2 regions of the Vibrio sp. 1F263 genome follow, and region 2 is predicted to be linked to the other one. Evidence: predicted binding sites of a transcription regulator. Region 2 holds the regulator's gene; the other holds the start of a gene.
The links. Region 2 encodes CRP, which controls carbon source genes, mostly activating them, when cyclic AMP is high. Its sites were predicted from a motif close to TGTGANNNNNNTCACA; they were not measured.
Positions count from the first base shown of each region.

Region 1: a site for CRP is predicted at 1,294-1,309, ahead of rppH (RNA pyrophosphohydrolase). Genes of this name have one in related genera too.

Region 1 is NZ_JBGONI010000013.1:58,149-65,775, forward strand. Features, by position in the region: gene ACED25_RS10940 (DUF6482 family protein) at 1-63, shown strand, start outside; gene mutH (DNA mismatch repair endonuclease MutH) at 179-844, opposite strand; gene rppH (RNA pyrophosphohydrolase) at 1,461-1,979, shown strand; gene ptsP (phosphoenolpyruvate--protein phosphotransferase) at 1,982-4,231, shown strand; gene ACED25_RS10960 (sulfite exporter TauE/SafE family protein) at 4,240-5,031, shown strand; gene lgt (prolipoprotein diacylglyceryl transferase) at 5,090-5,911, shown strand; gene ACED25_RS10970 (thymidylate synthase) at 5,921-6,772, shown strand; gene ACED25_RS10975 (transcriptional regulator) at 6,933-7,627, shown strand, end outside.
Region 2 is NZ_JBGONI010000011.1:14,234-21,860, forward strand. Features, by position in the region: gene ACED25_RS09745 (ABC transporter ATP-binding protein) at 1-343, shown strand, start outside; gene ACED25_RS09750 (TIGR02444 family protein) at 340-810, shown strand; gene ACED25_RS09755 (hydrolase) at 1,087-2,079, shown strand; gene ACED25_RS09760 (YheU family protein) at 2,175-2,387, shown strand; gene ACED25_RS09765 (phosphoribulokinase) at 2,465-3,334, shown strand; gene crp (cAMP-activated global transcriptional regulator CRP) at 3,576-4,208, shown strand; gene ACED25_RS09775 (DUF1338 domain-containing protein) at 4,393-5,184, opposite strand; gene astD (succinylglutamate-semialdehyde dehydrogenase) at 5,443-6,900, opposite strand; gene astA (arginine N-succinyltransferase) at 6,940-7,627, opposite strand, start outside.

The DNA.
Region 1 (7,627 bases), on a different contig from region 2:
GAGTTTGGTAATGAACCCAACCAAAGCTACTGCGATATTGAACTGGCGCTCAAACCTCATTAGAGAGTATTTTTAACGAGCGTTGTAGTGAGAAATTACTTCTAAATTGAGACGGTTTATAACGTACTGATCTTTTAGCCTATCTATGCTAGATAAAACCTCTATGCGTAATGGCTTTCTATGCGTAATGGGTTGTTAGCAATCTGTGGGTGAATTGAGTTCGTAGATAGAAACCACGAGGTTTGGTCTTTATTGGTTTTCCACTTGCACCGTAAGCTTCTGTTAACACTCGACTGTTGGCGGCTTTTGGTCGCAAATGCAGTGCTTCGCCGTGTCTTGCTGTTATCTGTTCAACATTACCTAACACGATCAGCTCCATGAGCTCTTCCCAATCCCTTTTTAAGATCTCGTCTTCCGCTTGGGTTGGTGTCCACAATAAAGGGGATCCTACATGCCTTTCTGTCAGCGGGATCTCTCTTTCTCCCTCTACTGGGATCCACAACACTTTAGACAGCTTGTTTCGAACGTGACTGGTTTCCCAAGTTATGCCTTGCACGCCCATCAATGGCGCGACACAAACAAAGGTGGTTTCGAGTGGCTTCCCTGAATAGCCAATCGGGATACTTTTTAGCTCGATCCCGAGCTTGGCAAAATCTTGTTCTGGTTTACTGCCAGCTGGCGCACCCAAGTGCCATTCCAATAGTTGTCCAACCCAGCCTTTATCTCGCTTTAGGTCGTTTGGTACAACCATATTGGCTTCATCGGCGAGCTCTTTGAAGGTCATTCCTGCAATAGCATATGCTCTGTCTAACAGCTCTTGTTGTGTTTGTGGTTCTGGTTTCATAATAAAAGGCATGATCAAAAAAATGATTTTACCAGAAGTTATCACCATATGACGACTGGTTAAGAAATGATCGCCTAGCTAGAGAAGGGATCAAACTCATGGTTATCCACAGGACATGAAGGTAATTAATTGAAATATTAATTTAGTGGATAAATAAACAGGGGTTTGCAGGGGATAAAATGCTTGCTAAATAGGGTTTGAAATGAATCTTTCACTTACTAGTGTGGATAAACATCGGAGTGGTTGATCTTTAACCATGGGTGATTTTTAAAAGATCTTTTGCTTTTTTCATGTTTTTAAAATTGATGGATTTATTTTAATTTATTGATTTTTAATTATTTTATTTTGGTGTGGGTGATTTTTTGTTTTTGGTTCTGATGAATCTATGGATTAAAAAAAACGATTGAGGGTAATTCTTCACATAGTTATTCACAGAAAAGGTGAATAAATGTGGTCTATGTCTCACTCTTGTGTGGGTAACTAAGATTTGAGCAAAACTTATCCATATTCGTAGTTATTATTCATAAATATAGCGCTTGTCACGTCACTAAGTTTGCTCCGATTGGGGATATGTGGAAAAATCAGTGTAATTAAAAATTTAGATAGAGGTTGGCCAGTGATAGATGGCGATGGTTACCGATTAAATGTTGGTATTGTAATCTGTAACAACCATGGTCAGGTCTTCTGGGCTAAACGATACGGGCAACATTCATGGCAATTCCCTCAAGGGGGAATAGATGAAGGTGAAACTCCGGAACAGGCAATGTACCGCGAGTTATATGAAGAGGTTGGCCTTACTAAAAAGGATGTAAAGATCGTCGCGACAAGTCGTCATTGGTTACGCTATAAGCTGCCCAAACGACTGGTTCGGTGGGATTCTAAACCTGTCTGTATTGGACAAAAACAGAAGTGGTTTCTTTTACGCTTAGATTGCGATGAATCGCATATCAATATGCAGCGTGGAAGCACACCTGAGTTTGATGGTTGGCGTTGGGTGAGTTACTGGTACCCAGTTCGACAAGTTGTATCTTTCAAGCGAGATGTTTACCGTCGAGCGATGAAAGAATTCGCATCTTTAGCAATGCCGTTTAAAGAGCGAAAAACAAAAGGAAAGCGCAAATTGCGTAGAGGTTAAGCATGCTCAGCCAACTAAGGGAAATAGTTGAACACGTATCAAGAGTTGAAGATGTGTCGACGGCTCTTGATATTTTGGTTAAAGAGACATGCAGCGCGATGCAGACGGAATGTTGCACCGTGTATTTGGCAAATAATGATATGCAGCGTCTTGAGTTGATGGCAACTCAAGGCCTGATCTTCAAAGGCAATAGTATTCACATTGGTTTTGACGAAGGTTTGGTTGGCCTTGTTAAAAGAAGTGCTGAACCGATCAACCTTGCACAAGCGTCTGCTCACCCTGCTTATAAGTTTTTTCCCGAGCTTGGAGAAAAGGTTTATCACTCTTTTCTCGGCACTCCGATTATCTATCGCAAGCAAGTGCTTGGCGTATTGGTCATTCAACAGAAGTCCCCCCGTTTATTCAGTGAGATGGAAGAATCCTTCCTTGTTACACTCTCAGCACAACTTGCGGTTATTGTGGCGCATGCCCAAACTCAAGGCCATTGGCTGTTAGAGCAACAGAAGCTACCTGCGACCAAAGGTATTGCAGCTTCATCGGGTGTGGCGATTGGTGACTTATGGTGGGACAACACTCAGCCTGAACTCACCGATGTTTACCCTGCTTCGACGCTCAATGTTGAAAGGGAGCATGAGCTGTTGGCAGTCGCTGTCGAAAATGCTCTCAATGATTTTAAGCGAATGCGAAAGCGTTTAGATAGTGAAATCAATAAAGACGCGTTGGCGATCTTTGATCTGTTTACTCACTTACTCAACGATCCCATGTTACGTAAGGATCTCAAGAGTCAAATTCAGAAAGGCGACAAAGCCGATTGGGCATTGAGACAGGTTGTTGAGAGTTACTCTAACCGTTTTGCTCGTATGTCAGATGTGTACCTTCGGGAGAGAGCGCAAGACGTCCGAGAGCTTGGTCAAAGACTGCTCTATTTCCTCCACAATTCTGAACATGAACTTCGCACGTTAGATAAACCGATTATTTTGGTGGTTCGTGAGTTAACGGCCTCTGTATTAGCGTCTATTCCTAAAGAAAAACTATTAGCGGTTATTTCCTTGGAAGGGGCGGCGAACTCGCACGCAGCAATTTTATCTCGAGCTTTGGGTATTCCTTCTGTTATGGGAGTTAACCTTAATCTTTCGCAAGCTAATGGTAAGCAAGCGATTGTTGACGGGTATAGCGGCGAGATCTTTATTGAGCCGACTAAAAACCTGCTCAAAGAGTATCGGGGGCTGATTCTAGAAGAGAGTGAGCTCTCCTCTATGGTCAATCGAGAACTGTACTTACCGGCAAAAACGAAAGACGACAAGCAAGTCGAGATTCTGCTTAATGCGGGTTTGAGTGCAGACACTAACATCGCTATCAACCAAGGGGTTGATGGGGTTGGTCTGTATCGAACCGAAATTTCTTTCTTGTTGCAGCAAAGGTTTCCGTCAGAGGACGAACAATTCAAGCAGTATCGTTCTGTGCTTGCGAGTTACCCTGAGAAGCAAGTGGTGATGCGAACCTTGGATATTGGTGGAGATAAGGCGTTACCTTACTTCCCAATAGAAGAAGACAATCCATTCCTTGGTTGGCGTGGTATTCGTTTTACGCTCGATCATCCTGACATCTTTATTATTCAGTTACGTGCCATGTTACGTGCGAGTTGTGATAGCCAGAACTTGAGTATCTTGTTGCCGATGATCTCTAGCACTCAAGAACTGGATGATACTGTTCAACTTATCGAGCAAGCCTACGATGAAGTGCATGAACTCGACAGTCGAGTTCGTATGCCGCGTATCGGTATCATGATTGAAGTGCCATCAATGCTTTACCTTCTTCCGCTTATTGCGGATAAAGTTGATTTCGTTTCGGTGGGCACCAATGACTTAACTCAATATTTATTGGCGGTTGACCGGAACAATTCCCGCGTCTCTGATGTCTATGAATCCATGCACCCTGCAGTGATCATGGCATTGAAACACATCCATGATACTTGTAAGCAATATCAATTGCCTGTGTGTATATGTGGAGAGCTCGCGGGTGATCCAATGGGTGCATTGCTCTTGATTGGGTTAGGGTATGAGACGTTAAGTATGAACACCTCAAATGTCGCAAGGACTAAGTATTTGATTCGTCAATCTAAGCTTAGTGAACTGCAAGATTTGGCAAATGAGGCGCTATCAAAACCGTATGGAAGTGACATCTATAGTATGATGCTCAACTATTTCGAAGAGCGTGAATTTACAGGCTTCATTCGAGCGGGTAAAAAATAGGATTTAACGTGTCATATGAACTGATAGGCTTGCTAGCAGGCCTTGGTGCTATTGTTGGTGTTTTAGCTGGCTTGCTGGGCATTGGTGGTGGTTTGCTGGTGGTTCCTGCCTTACTCTTTTTGCTTCCTAAAGCGGGTATCCCTCAAGAGTTTGCGATGCAAATGGCATTGGCTACCTCGTTATCAACCATCATCGTTACGTCGGGATCGTCTGCGATTAACCATTTAAAATTGGGTAATGTAGAGATGTTTGTCGTTAAATGGTTGATACCAGGTGTCGTGATAGGTGGCTTCCTAGGTTCTTTCGTGGCCGATGTGATTCCAGCTCAATACTTACCAAAAGTCTTTGGTGTGATTGTCTTGGTATTGGCGTTGCAAATGCTGTTGTCTATTCGCTCTAAGAGTCAAAAGTCGATGCCGGGTTCAGCTAAAACCATGTTATGTGGTGGCGGTATTGGTTTGGTTTCAAGCTTGGCTGGTATTGGTGGTGGTTCTTTATCGGTGCCTTTCCTTAACCATCACGGTGTGGAAATGCGCAAAGCTGTAGGCTCATCCTCTGTATGTGGTTGTGTTATCGCGATTTCGGGAATGCTAGGCTTTATTTGGCATGGCTCTTCTGTCGATGATCTTCCGGCGTATAGCTTGGGTTATGTTTATCTACCGGCTTTGATAGCGATATCTTGTACCTCAGTACTGACCACACGAGTTGGCGCTAAACTGGCCACTCAATTGCCAACCCCCGTGCTGAAGAAATTCTTTGCGGTATTTTTAATGTTTATAGCAGCCACTATGCTGCTGTAGTGTCTTTTCTGTTAGCTGTTGAGTTAACCGTTATTCAATTTTAGATAGAGAGCCAAGTATGTCTCAGGGTTTTATCGAATTCCCAAATATCGATCCTGTTCTTATTGAACTAGGACCAATCTCAGTTCGTTGGTACGGCCTAATGTACCTTGTTGGTTTTATGTTTGCTCTTTGGTTAGCAAATCGCCGAGCGGATCAACCAGATAGTGGTTGGACTCGAGAGCAAGTATCAGACTTACTGTTTGCTGGCTTTTTAGGTGTGGTACTGGGTGGTCGTATTGGCTACGTACTTTTCTACAACTTTGGCCTTTTCATTGATGATCCACTCTACCTATTTAAGGTATGGACTGGCGGTATGTCTTTCCACGGTGGTTTGCTTGGTGTGATCACCGCGATGCTTTGGTATGCCAAAAAGAACGGTCGAACCTTTTTTGGTGTCGCAGACATGATTGCACCATTGGTTCCATTTGGTTTAGGTATGGGGCGTATGGGCAACTTCATGAATAGTGAGCTATGGGGTCGTGTGACTGATGTGCCATGGGCGATTGTATTCCCTAACGGTGGTCCGCTTCCTCGTCACCCATCTCAGCTTTATGAAATGGCGCTTGAAGGTATTGTACTGTTCTTCATCTTGAACTGGTTCATCAAAAAGCCGCGTCCTCTTGGTTCTGTATCAGGGTTATTCCTAGCAGGATATGGTACATTCCGCTTCCTAGTTGAATACGTACGTGAACCTGATGCTCAGCTAGGTTTGTTCGGTGGATTTATCTCTATGGGACAAATTTTGTCACTGCCAATGGTTATCATCGGTGTGTTGATGATGGTTTGGGCATACAAGCGTGGTCACTACAAAGATGAATTACCACAACAAACGAAGTAAGGAATTGGTGTGAAACAGTATTTAGATCTCTGTCAGCGTATCGTTAATGACGGTACTTGGATTGAAAATGAACGCACAGGCAAGCGCTGCCTAACCGTAATCAATGCTGACCTTGAATATGATGTTGGTAATAACCAATTCCCACTGGTAACAACACGTAAAAGTTTTTGGAAAGCCGCAGTTGCCGAGCTGCTTGGCTATATACGTGGTTACGACAATGCTGAAGATTTTCGTAAGCTAGGGACTAAAACTTGGGATGCGAATTCTAACCTGAATGAAGCATGGCTAAATAACCCTTACCGCAAGGGTGAAGACGACATGGGCCGTGTTTATGGCGTTCAAGGACGTGCATGGGCAAAACCTGACGGCGGTCATATCGACCAACTGAAGAAGATTGTTGATGATCTAACAAACGGTATTGATGACCGCGGCGAGATCTTAAACTTCTATAACCCAGGTGAGTTCCACATGGGTTGTTTGCGTCCGTGTATGTACAGCCATCACTTCTCTCTACTTGGTGACACTTTGTACCTAAACAGTACTCAGCGCTCTTGTGATGTTCCATTAGGTCTGAACTTCAACATGGTTCAAGTGTATGTGTTCCTAGCAATCATGGCGCAAATCACGGGTAAGAAAGCGGGTGTGGCTTACCACAAGCTGGTTAATGCTCATATCTACGAAGATCAACTCGCACCTATGCGTGATATCCAGTTGAAGCGTGAGCCTTTAGCGGGGCCAACATTCCATATCAATCCTGAGATTAAGTCTCTAGAAGATTTGGAAACGTGGGTGACGATGGATGACTTCTGGGTTGAAGGCTACGAATGCCACGAAGCGATTAAGTACCCATTCTCGGTTTAATCTAATCTGCTTTGTTTGTTTGACTGACTGACTGACTGACTGACTGACTGATTGATCGAAAGGCTGCCTCTGCGCAGCCTTTTTTATTTCTGATGCTTGGCTTGCTTACTATTCGTAAAACCAATAATCTTGAGTGGTCTTTTCTAACCACAGAACTACTATGACTCGCTCGCATTGCTTTGTATTGCAACACGACTTTCCTATTTCTTTCTACCCTGATAAAAACCAGTTGGTGATTGATAGTGAAGAGATTCATTTAGAGCCACTACAAGCAAGGCTGCTCAGCTATTTCATCGACAAGCGCGGGCAAGTGGTTAGTACGCAGCAGATAGCTGCTGATGTCTGGCAACGAACTCAAGTGTCTGACAACTTGGTCAGACAGGTCATCAGTTTACTGCGCAGTCAGCTTCAGGATAAAGTACGTCCGTATCGCATCATTCAGACCATTCCTAAGCAAGGTTATCTGTTCGATATTGAGATAATTCAGCCTAGCGTTGAGACTACTCCCGTAGTAGAAATTCCCCCACCTGAAATCAAAGTTGTTTCTAAGCCTAAAAATAAAACCATTGCCCTGATTACAACCGCAGTATTCTCTATTGGCTTAATAGCAACTTGGGCGTGGCAAATTGATGTCTCAACCAATGACACAGCTGTTATTTCTGCGCCTCAAAGTGATGTGATTCCCGTTTATATCCATGACATAACACTCGATTCTGCGGACGATTATGAGATGTCGGAAAGCGTGTACAACTACCTATTCTACGGGCTGAACTCAGCGAGAAATTTATCGGGTTACCACTTCTCTCAGCTCTCAAAACAGGGCAAGCAATCACTTGCCAATAATGGTGTCGAACT
Region 2 (7,627 bases):
CAAAGAAGCACAAGCATTGGCACCAGCAAAAGATGGCGCCAACAGTGCAGCAGCAAAAAAAGATCAGAAACGTAAAGAAGCAGAGTTCCGTAAACTGACGGCACCAATTCGTAAAAAGCTGACTCAATTTGAAAAGCAGATGGATAAATTAACGTTGGCTCTTGAAGAAGCCGAGCAAGAATTATCCGATACTTCACTGTATGAAGCTGAAAATAAGGCTAAACTGAATAAAGTACTCGCTCTACAAGCGAGCAGTAAGTCACAGCTAGAAGAAGTTGAAATGGATTGGATGTCCACTCAAGAAGAGCTTGAGCAGATGGAACTGGATATGGATAGCTTATGAGCCCAGAGCACGCACCAATATCACTAACACTGGAACGACTATGGCAATTTAGCCTTCAGTATTACAGTGTGCGCGGTGTTAAGGATGCGTGCTTAGCTTTGCAAAACCAATTCCATGGCAACGTCAATCTACTGCTGCTTCTCAAATGGCTTGATGAGCAGCAACTCTCTTTCGCTGAGGAGGAGTGGCACAAGGTGCAACAATGCTTAAGTCGCTCTGAAACCTTGCTTCATAGTTATCGAGAGCTGCGTAAACACCTCAAAGCACACGTTGTTGATTCACTCTACCGTGAAGCCTTACAATTTGAGCTACAGCTTGAGAAACAACAGCAATCCGATCTCGTCGACTGCATTAAGTCTCTTCAACTTACTGCGAACCAACAATCACCGCTCGCTTTACAGTACTGTCGTTTATTAGGGGCGGAAAATCTCTACGACGCTTTTTCTGAACCAGCACCACAGCCCTAACGCATTTCCTTTTCCTTTTATTCAATCAAGCTCCAAGCTTAACTGCGCTCTCTCGCTACCATGATCGCATGCTGACTAAAACACATTTGGGGGAGTCTTTAATACGCCCAACCTTGATATTATTCAACCAGTTACCCATCACCTGTTTTGGTCGATCATATCAGTGAAACCCTTGCGCTTATGCTAAGAATCAACCAAGCTCAAATAAAAACGTGGGCGTTTCGCTAAAAGCTCAACACTTTATCAAAGCCCATAAAAGAAGCATGGACTGTTTTTATGACAATATTTACCGCTGCCGCTGGCCTATCGAATCCACATTTACAAACCTTAGTGCCAAGATTTATTAGAAAGCAGGCGTTGTTTGCTCCTCAATGGCAGACCTTAGAAACTCCCGACGGCGATTTCCTAGACCTTGCATGGAGTGAATCGCCAGACGGTGACACGCCAAGCAATGATGATAAAAGTAACAAGCCAATATTCGTTCTATTCCACGGATTAGAAGGGAGCTTTGAGAGCCCTTACGCCAACGGGCTGATGAATGCATTTGCTAAAGATGGTTGGCTATCAGTGATGATGCACTTTAGAGGTTGCAGCGGAAAACCAAATCGCTTGGCTCGTGCATACCATTCAGGTGAAGTCGAAGATGCGCGCTTTTTCCTAAGGCATCTGCACGCGCAGTTCCCCAACAACCCCAAAGTTGCAGTTGGTATCTCTTTGGGTGGTAACATGCTGGCGAATTATTTGGCTGAGTATGCCGACGACCCATTGCTGTCGGCGGCGACCATAGTATCTGCTCCATTTGACTTGGCTTGTTGTTCTAGTCGCATTGAGCAGGGCTTCTCCAAACTCTATAAGAAGTATCTACTCAACTCTCTAAAATCAAACGCCTTGAAAAAAGTTAGCCTGCTACAGGAAAAGCTTGGTGTCACAGCGGAAACCATTAAGAAGATCACCAAACTGTATGAGTTTGATGAACAAATCACGGCGCCTCTGCATGGGTTCAAAAATGCCCAAGATTATTATGCACAATGCTCCGCACTACCTAAACTCAAGAAGATCAAACTACCAACTCAGATCATTCATGCCAAGGACGATCCTTTCATGACCGATGATGTGATTCCAAAGTTCGTTCTGCCTGATAACATCGATTATCGACTGTTTCAAAAAGGCGGTCATGTGGGGTTCATTACCGGCAGCACACTCAAGCCAAGATTTTGGTTAGAAGAAGCATTACCCGCCTACTATGAAAGTCTACAAGATTCGGCATAATGACGAGCCTTAGTAAATAACAGTTAAAATATTACTAAGCTCACTCATTTCTACAACAATAAACCTACCCATGAACATAAAAGAGAGAAGTATTTATGATCATCCCGTGGCAAGACATTGCGCCAGAGACACTGGAAAACCTCATCAAAGAATTCGTACTGCGTGAAGGTACGGACTATGGTGACGTAGAAGTTTCACTGCAAAACAAAATTGACCAAGTGAAACATCAATTAGCCTCAGGAGAAGTGAGTATCGTGTTTTCTGAACTGCATGAAACAGTTGATATTCAAGTCACAAAACGCTTCTAAGCTGCGCTCATAAAGGAGCCGTGTTATAGTGGTAAACGATTGCTAACAAGTAAGTTACTCAAAAGACAAGGGTTGTCATGTCCGCTAAACATCCAATTATTGCGGTGACGGGTTCATCTGGAGCCGGCACCACCACTACCTCAGAAGCCTTCCGAAAAATGTTCAATATGATGGACGTGAAGGCAGCTTGGGTTGAAGGGGATAGTTTCCATCGCTTCACTCGACCAGAGATGGATGTCGAGATCCGTAAGGCGCGCGAGCAAGGTAAGCACATCAGCTACTTTGGTCCACAAGCTAACGATTTTGGTGCATTAGAAGATTTCTTCCGTCAATACGGCAATGAAGGCACGGGAAAAGTCCGTAGCTATCTGCATACCTTCGATGAAGCCGTGCCTTACAATCAAATGCCCGGCACCTTTACGCCATGGCAAGAGATCCCTGAAAACTCGGATGTGATGTTCTACGAAGGTCTTCACGGTGGCGTAGTCGATGGTGACATCAATGTTTCTCAACACGTCGATCTGCTTATCGGCATGGTACCTATCGTAAACTTGGAGTGGATCCAGAAATTCGTTCGTGACACACGCGATCGTGGTCACTCTCGCGAAGCGGTGATGGATTCTATTGTTCGCTCAATGGATGATTACCTTAACTACATTACCCCGCAGTTTTCGCGTACTCATATCAACTTTCAGCGTGTCCCTACCGTAGATACATCAAATCCACTGAATGCAAAAGGGATCCCAAGTTTAGACGAAAGCTTCGTGGTTATACGTTTGCGCGGCATCAAAAACGTCGATTTCCCTTACCTGTTGGCTATGATTGATGGCTCATTTATGTCACGTCATAACACGCTTGTGGTGCCAGGAGGCAAGATGAGTTTTGCTATGGAGCTCATTGTAAGGCCGATCCTGCAACAACTTATAGAAACCGGGAAAATAGGCTAACAAAACAACATTCTGGTTGATTACTTTTCATACCGTGATCATGTGCACAATTTTGCGTAAAAAATCGTAGCTTGGTCACGATTAAAATCAAGAAATAGTACCTGAAAAAGGATACTATTCTTAAACGAAACACAAGATAGCTTGCAGCACTCAACGAGTGCTCTTATCCTAGCTAGGTCAATTCAGGCTTAGCTAAAATATGGAAAGCGGCAAGCATACCCTGCAGAGGAAGTAAGATATTATGGTTCTAGGTAAACCCCAAACCGATCCAACATTAGAGTGGTTCCTTTCACACTGTCATATTCATAAGTACCCTTCAAAAAGTACTTTGATTCATGCTGGTGAAAAGGCAGAAACCTTGTACTACATCGTTAAAGGTTCTGTGGCAGTTCTTATCAAAGACGAAGAAGGTAAGGAAATGATTCTTTCTTACCTAAACCAAGGCGACTTCATCGGTGAGCTTGGCTTGTTCGAAGAAGACCAAGAGCGTACTGCATGGGTTCGTGCAAAATCTCCTTGTGAAGTAGCTGAGATTTCTTTCAAGAAATTCCGTCAACTTATCCAAGTGAACCCAGATATTCTAATGCGTCTTTCAGCGCAAATGGCAAACCGTCTACAAGTAACTAGCCAAAAGGTTGGTGACTTAGCGTTCCTTGACGTAACAGGTCGTATCGCTCAAACGCTACTAAACCTAGCAAAACAGCCAGATGCAATGACTCACCCTGACGGCATGCAAATCAAGATCACTCGTCAAGAGATTGGCCAGATTGTTGGTTGTTCTCGTGAGACCGTAGGTCGTATCTTGAAGATGCTAGAAGAGCAGAACCTAATTTCTGCACACGGTAAGACCATCGTGGTATACGGCACTCGTTAATCTCGATTAACTGAGCCAAAAATTTGAAAGCCACCAAATGCGAATTTGGTGGCTTTTTTGTTTTCTAAAGGTCTAAAGAACAGATGCGGGAAGCAAAGTTAGAAATCGGACTTCACTATTCTAAAGTATCTCGAAGCGAAGCGTACCCGCACCTCTAGGGCAAAGCCCGTACTCGTATCTTTCTTTAACCGTTGGTGCTTTCAAAGATCTTGTCAGCTGAAGCCGCGACAAATCCGGTATAAAGCTCACCATTGGCCATCACATAACGCTTAGCAAACTCATAAAAGCCTCCAGGAATCATCTCATTGCCTTCAACAAATGAAACTGGGACTTTGTCTGCCATAGTTGATGATTGCTCTAATAAGACCTCTGGAGAGCCTTTCACCTCACCACCTGACGCATTGATAGTGAATCCCGACTCATTCAGATAGTCATTCACGGCCTGCACTTCATCGAACTTATTTAACTGGTTCACACTCACCGTAAAGTGGTTTGCACCGTAACCATGAGCTGCGAGCCAAGAAGCGTATTCACTCTCTTTTGCTAGCACTTGGAAATCTGCGAAGCTCAAACCCCAAAGACGACCACCAAACAAGAATTCATGACCCTGAAGCTTGCTTGCGTCTACTTGCCCAACCAACTTAGCAACGATCTGTTGTAAGTCGCTTGAACACTCTTCGACCTTCAACTCACTAATGAACACTTTTGGTTGTTTTGGATCTGGATGCTCGTAATGCTTAGCCACTAGCTTCTTGCTCTCAAACAAGTAATCGCCACATGCCTTGTAACCTAACTCAAGGAAAGGCTTGGCCAGTGTTTCAATCCCCAGCGGTGCAACATTAAAAGTACGCAGTGCAATATGATCATTAATCAGGGCTTCGTCTTCTTTCAGCAAGTGATGTACTTTCTCAGCCGATGGACAAAGCCTGTGAATGTAATCATTCCATAGTGATTTAAAGAGTAGATCGGGCGTCATGGTGACTCCTTGTCAGAGGTTCTAGCAAGCTAGTAATTTGGATTAGAAAGGGAGAGGCTGGACATAGAGTCAGCAGCCATCAGCCTGTGACATACTTGTTCTATTATTATCTAGCGCCCAATCTAGGTGTCGGACGTGGGTGAAAATAGGAAGCGATAACACCGCTTCCTTATTACACAATCAATCAATGAATCTGTTACTCATGAACCTAGAGCTCATAAGCTTATGATTCATCAAGTTAAAGCTTAAGAACCAAAACTACAGCTCAATACCTGGGCTAAACGTAGTTGGCAGTTGAGTTTCACCACCTTCCATTGACGCCATTGGGTAAGCACAGTAGTCAGCCGCATAGTAAGCACTTGGGCGTAGGTTGCCTGAAGCACCCGGGCCACCAAATGGTGCATCACCACTTGCACCTGTTAGCTGGCGATTACGGTTAACAATACCCGCACGGATATGGTCAACGAAGTATTCCCATTCGGAATCGTCGGTTGAAACTAGGCCTGCAGACAAACCAAAGCGCGTGTCATTAGCCAGTTCAACGGCTTGCTCTAGCGATTGGTAGCGAACCACTTGCAGCAATGGGCCGAAGTACTCTTCATCTGGCAGTTCAGCAATGTTGGTTGCATCGATAATACCCGGAGAAACAAACGCCGCTTCGCCCGCTTTGGCTTCGACTAGGCTTACACCACCTAACGATTGCAGATTAGCTTGCGCGTCCAAAATGAACTTAGCCGCCGCTTCAGAGATTTGTGGGCCCATGAAGGGTGCTGGCTCAGCGAATGGCTGATCAACACGAATCTTCAAGGTAGCCGCAACAAGCTTATCGAGCAGTTGATCGCCCTTTTCTCCAACAGGCACATACAAGCGACGCGCACACGTACAACGTTGACCCGCACTGATGAAAGCCGATTGAATAATGGTGTAAACCGTCGCGTCAGCATCACCAAATTGGTCAGTGATCACCATAGGGTTGTTGCCGCCCATCTCTAGCGCCAACATCTTGCCCGGTTGACCTGCGAACTGACGGTGAAGGATATGACCGGTATTAGCACTGCCCGTGAATAACACGCCATCAAGACCTTTAGCATCAGCCAGTGCGATACCAGTTTCTTTAGCGCCTTGCACTAGGTTAATCACGCCAGCTGGAAGGCCTGCTTCTTGCCACAGTTTCATCGCAAACTCACCCGTCCAAGGTGTCTGCTCTGACGGCTTAAATACCACGGTATTACCCGATAGCAGTGCCGGAACAATATGACCGTTAGGCAGATGACCTGGGAAGTTATAAGGACCAAATACCGCCATTACGCCTAATGGGCGATGACGCAATACGATTTGGTTGCCTGCGGCTTCACGTGAAGCTTCACCCGTACGTTCGTGGTAAGCACGAATAGAGATAGCGATTTTACCCGCCATCGCACCCGCTTCAGTGCGAGTTTCCCAAATCGGCTTACCCGTCTCTTTTGCAATAATCTGTGCAATTTCTTCGCTGTTCTCTTTTACCTTCTCAGCAAAGTTCAATACGATCGCTTCACGCTCTGCAAAGCTCAATTGTTTCCAAACTAAGAAAGCGTCACGCGCCGCTGCTACTGCAGATTCAACCTGTGCTGGTGTTGCACTATCGCCTTGCCACACGACTTCATTATTGTATGGGCTTACTGATGTCATGGCGTCGCCTTGACCTGCCACCCACTGTCCTGCTATCCACTGAGTCATACTTCTATCCTTAAAATCTTCGACAGATAATCGCCGCTCTTATTGAGCCAACATGCGAACGAATTCGCCTTCTTTTACTTCAAGAGCGCTTGCTACTTCAGATGATAAAATCACTGTGTCGCTAGCTTGGTCATACGCGCCTTTCGCAGCTACTGCGCGGAAGTTCTCAAACGAGGTATTACCAATTAGGAAGTCTTTAGAGCTTGAATGCTCTGCAATTGTCACTTGAGCTCGAATCGCATGACGCACTGATTCGATATTTCTTAGATCACACTCAACCGTTGGGCCCCCATCAAAGATATCGACATAGCCACGGTTGGTGAAACCTTCACGCTCCAGCAACTTAAGTGCAGGGCGCGTATTGTCATGAACCTCTCCAATCACCGCCTGAGCTTCTTTGCTCAGCAAGTTCACATAGATAGGTAACTTCGGCATTAGGTCAGCAATGAAGCCTTTCTTACCAATACCCGTTAGGTAATCGGCGAGCGTAAAATCAATCGAGAAGAAATGCTCTTGCAGCCACTGCCAGAAAGGAGAGTTACCTTCCGCATCCGATACACCACGCATCTCAGCAAAAATCGTTTTCGAGAAACGCTCTGGGTGCTCTGACATGATCAAGAAGCGACACTTAGACATCAAACGACCATTCAATCCACCACGGAAAGCCGGGCGCAAGAACAGTGTGCAGATCTCACTGCATCCGGTGTAGTTATTGCCGAAAGTCAGT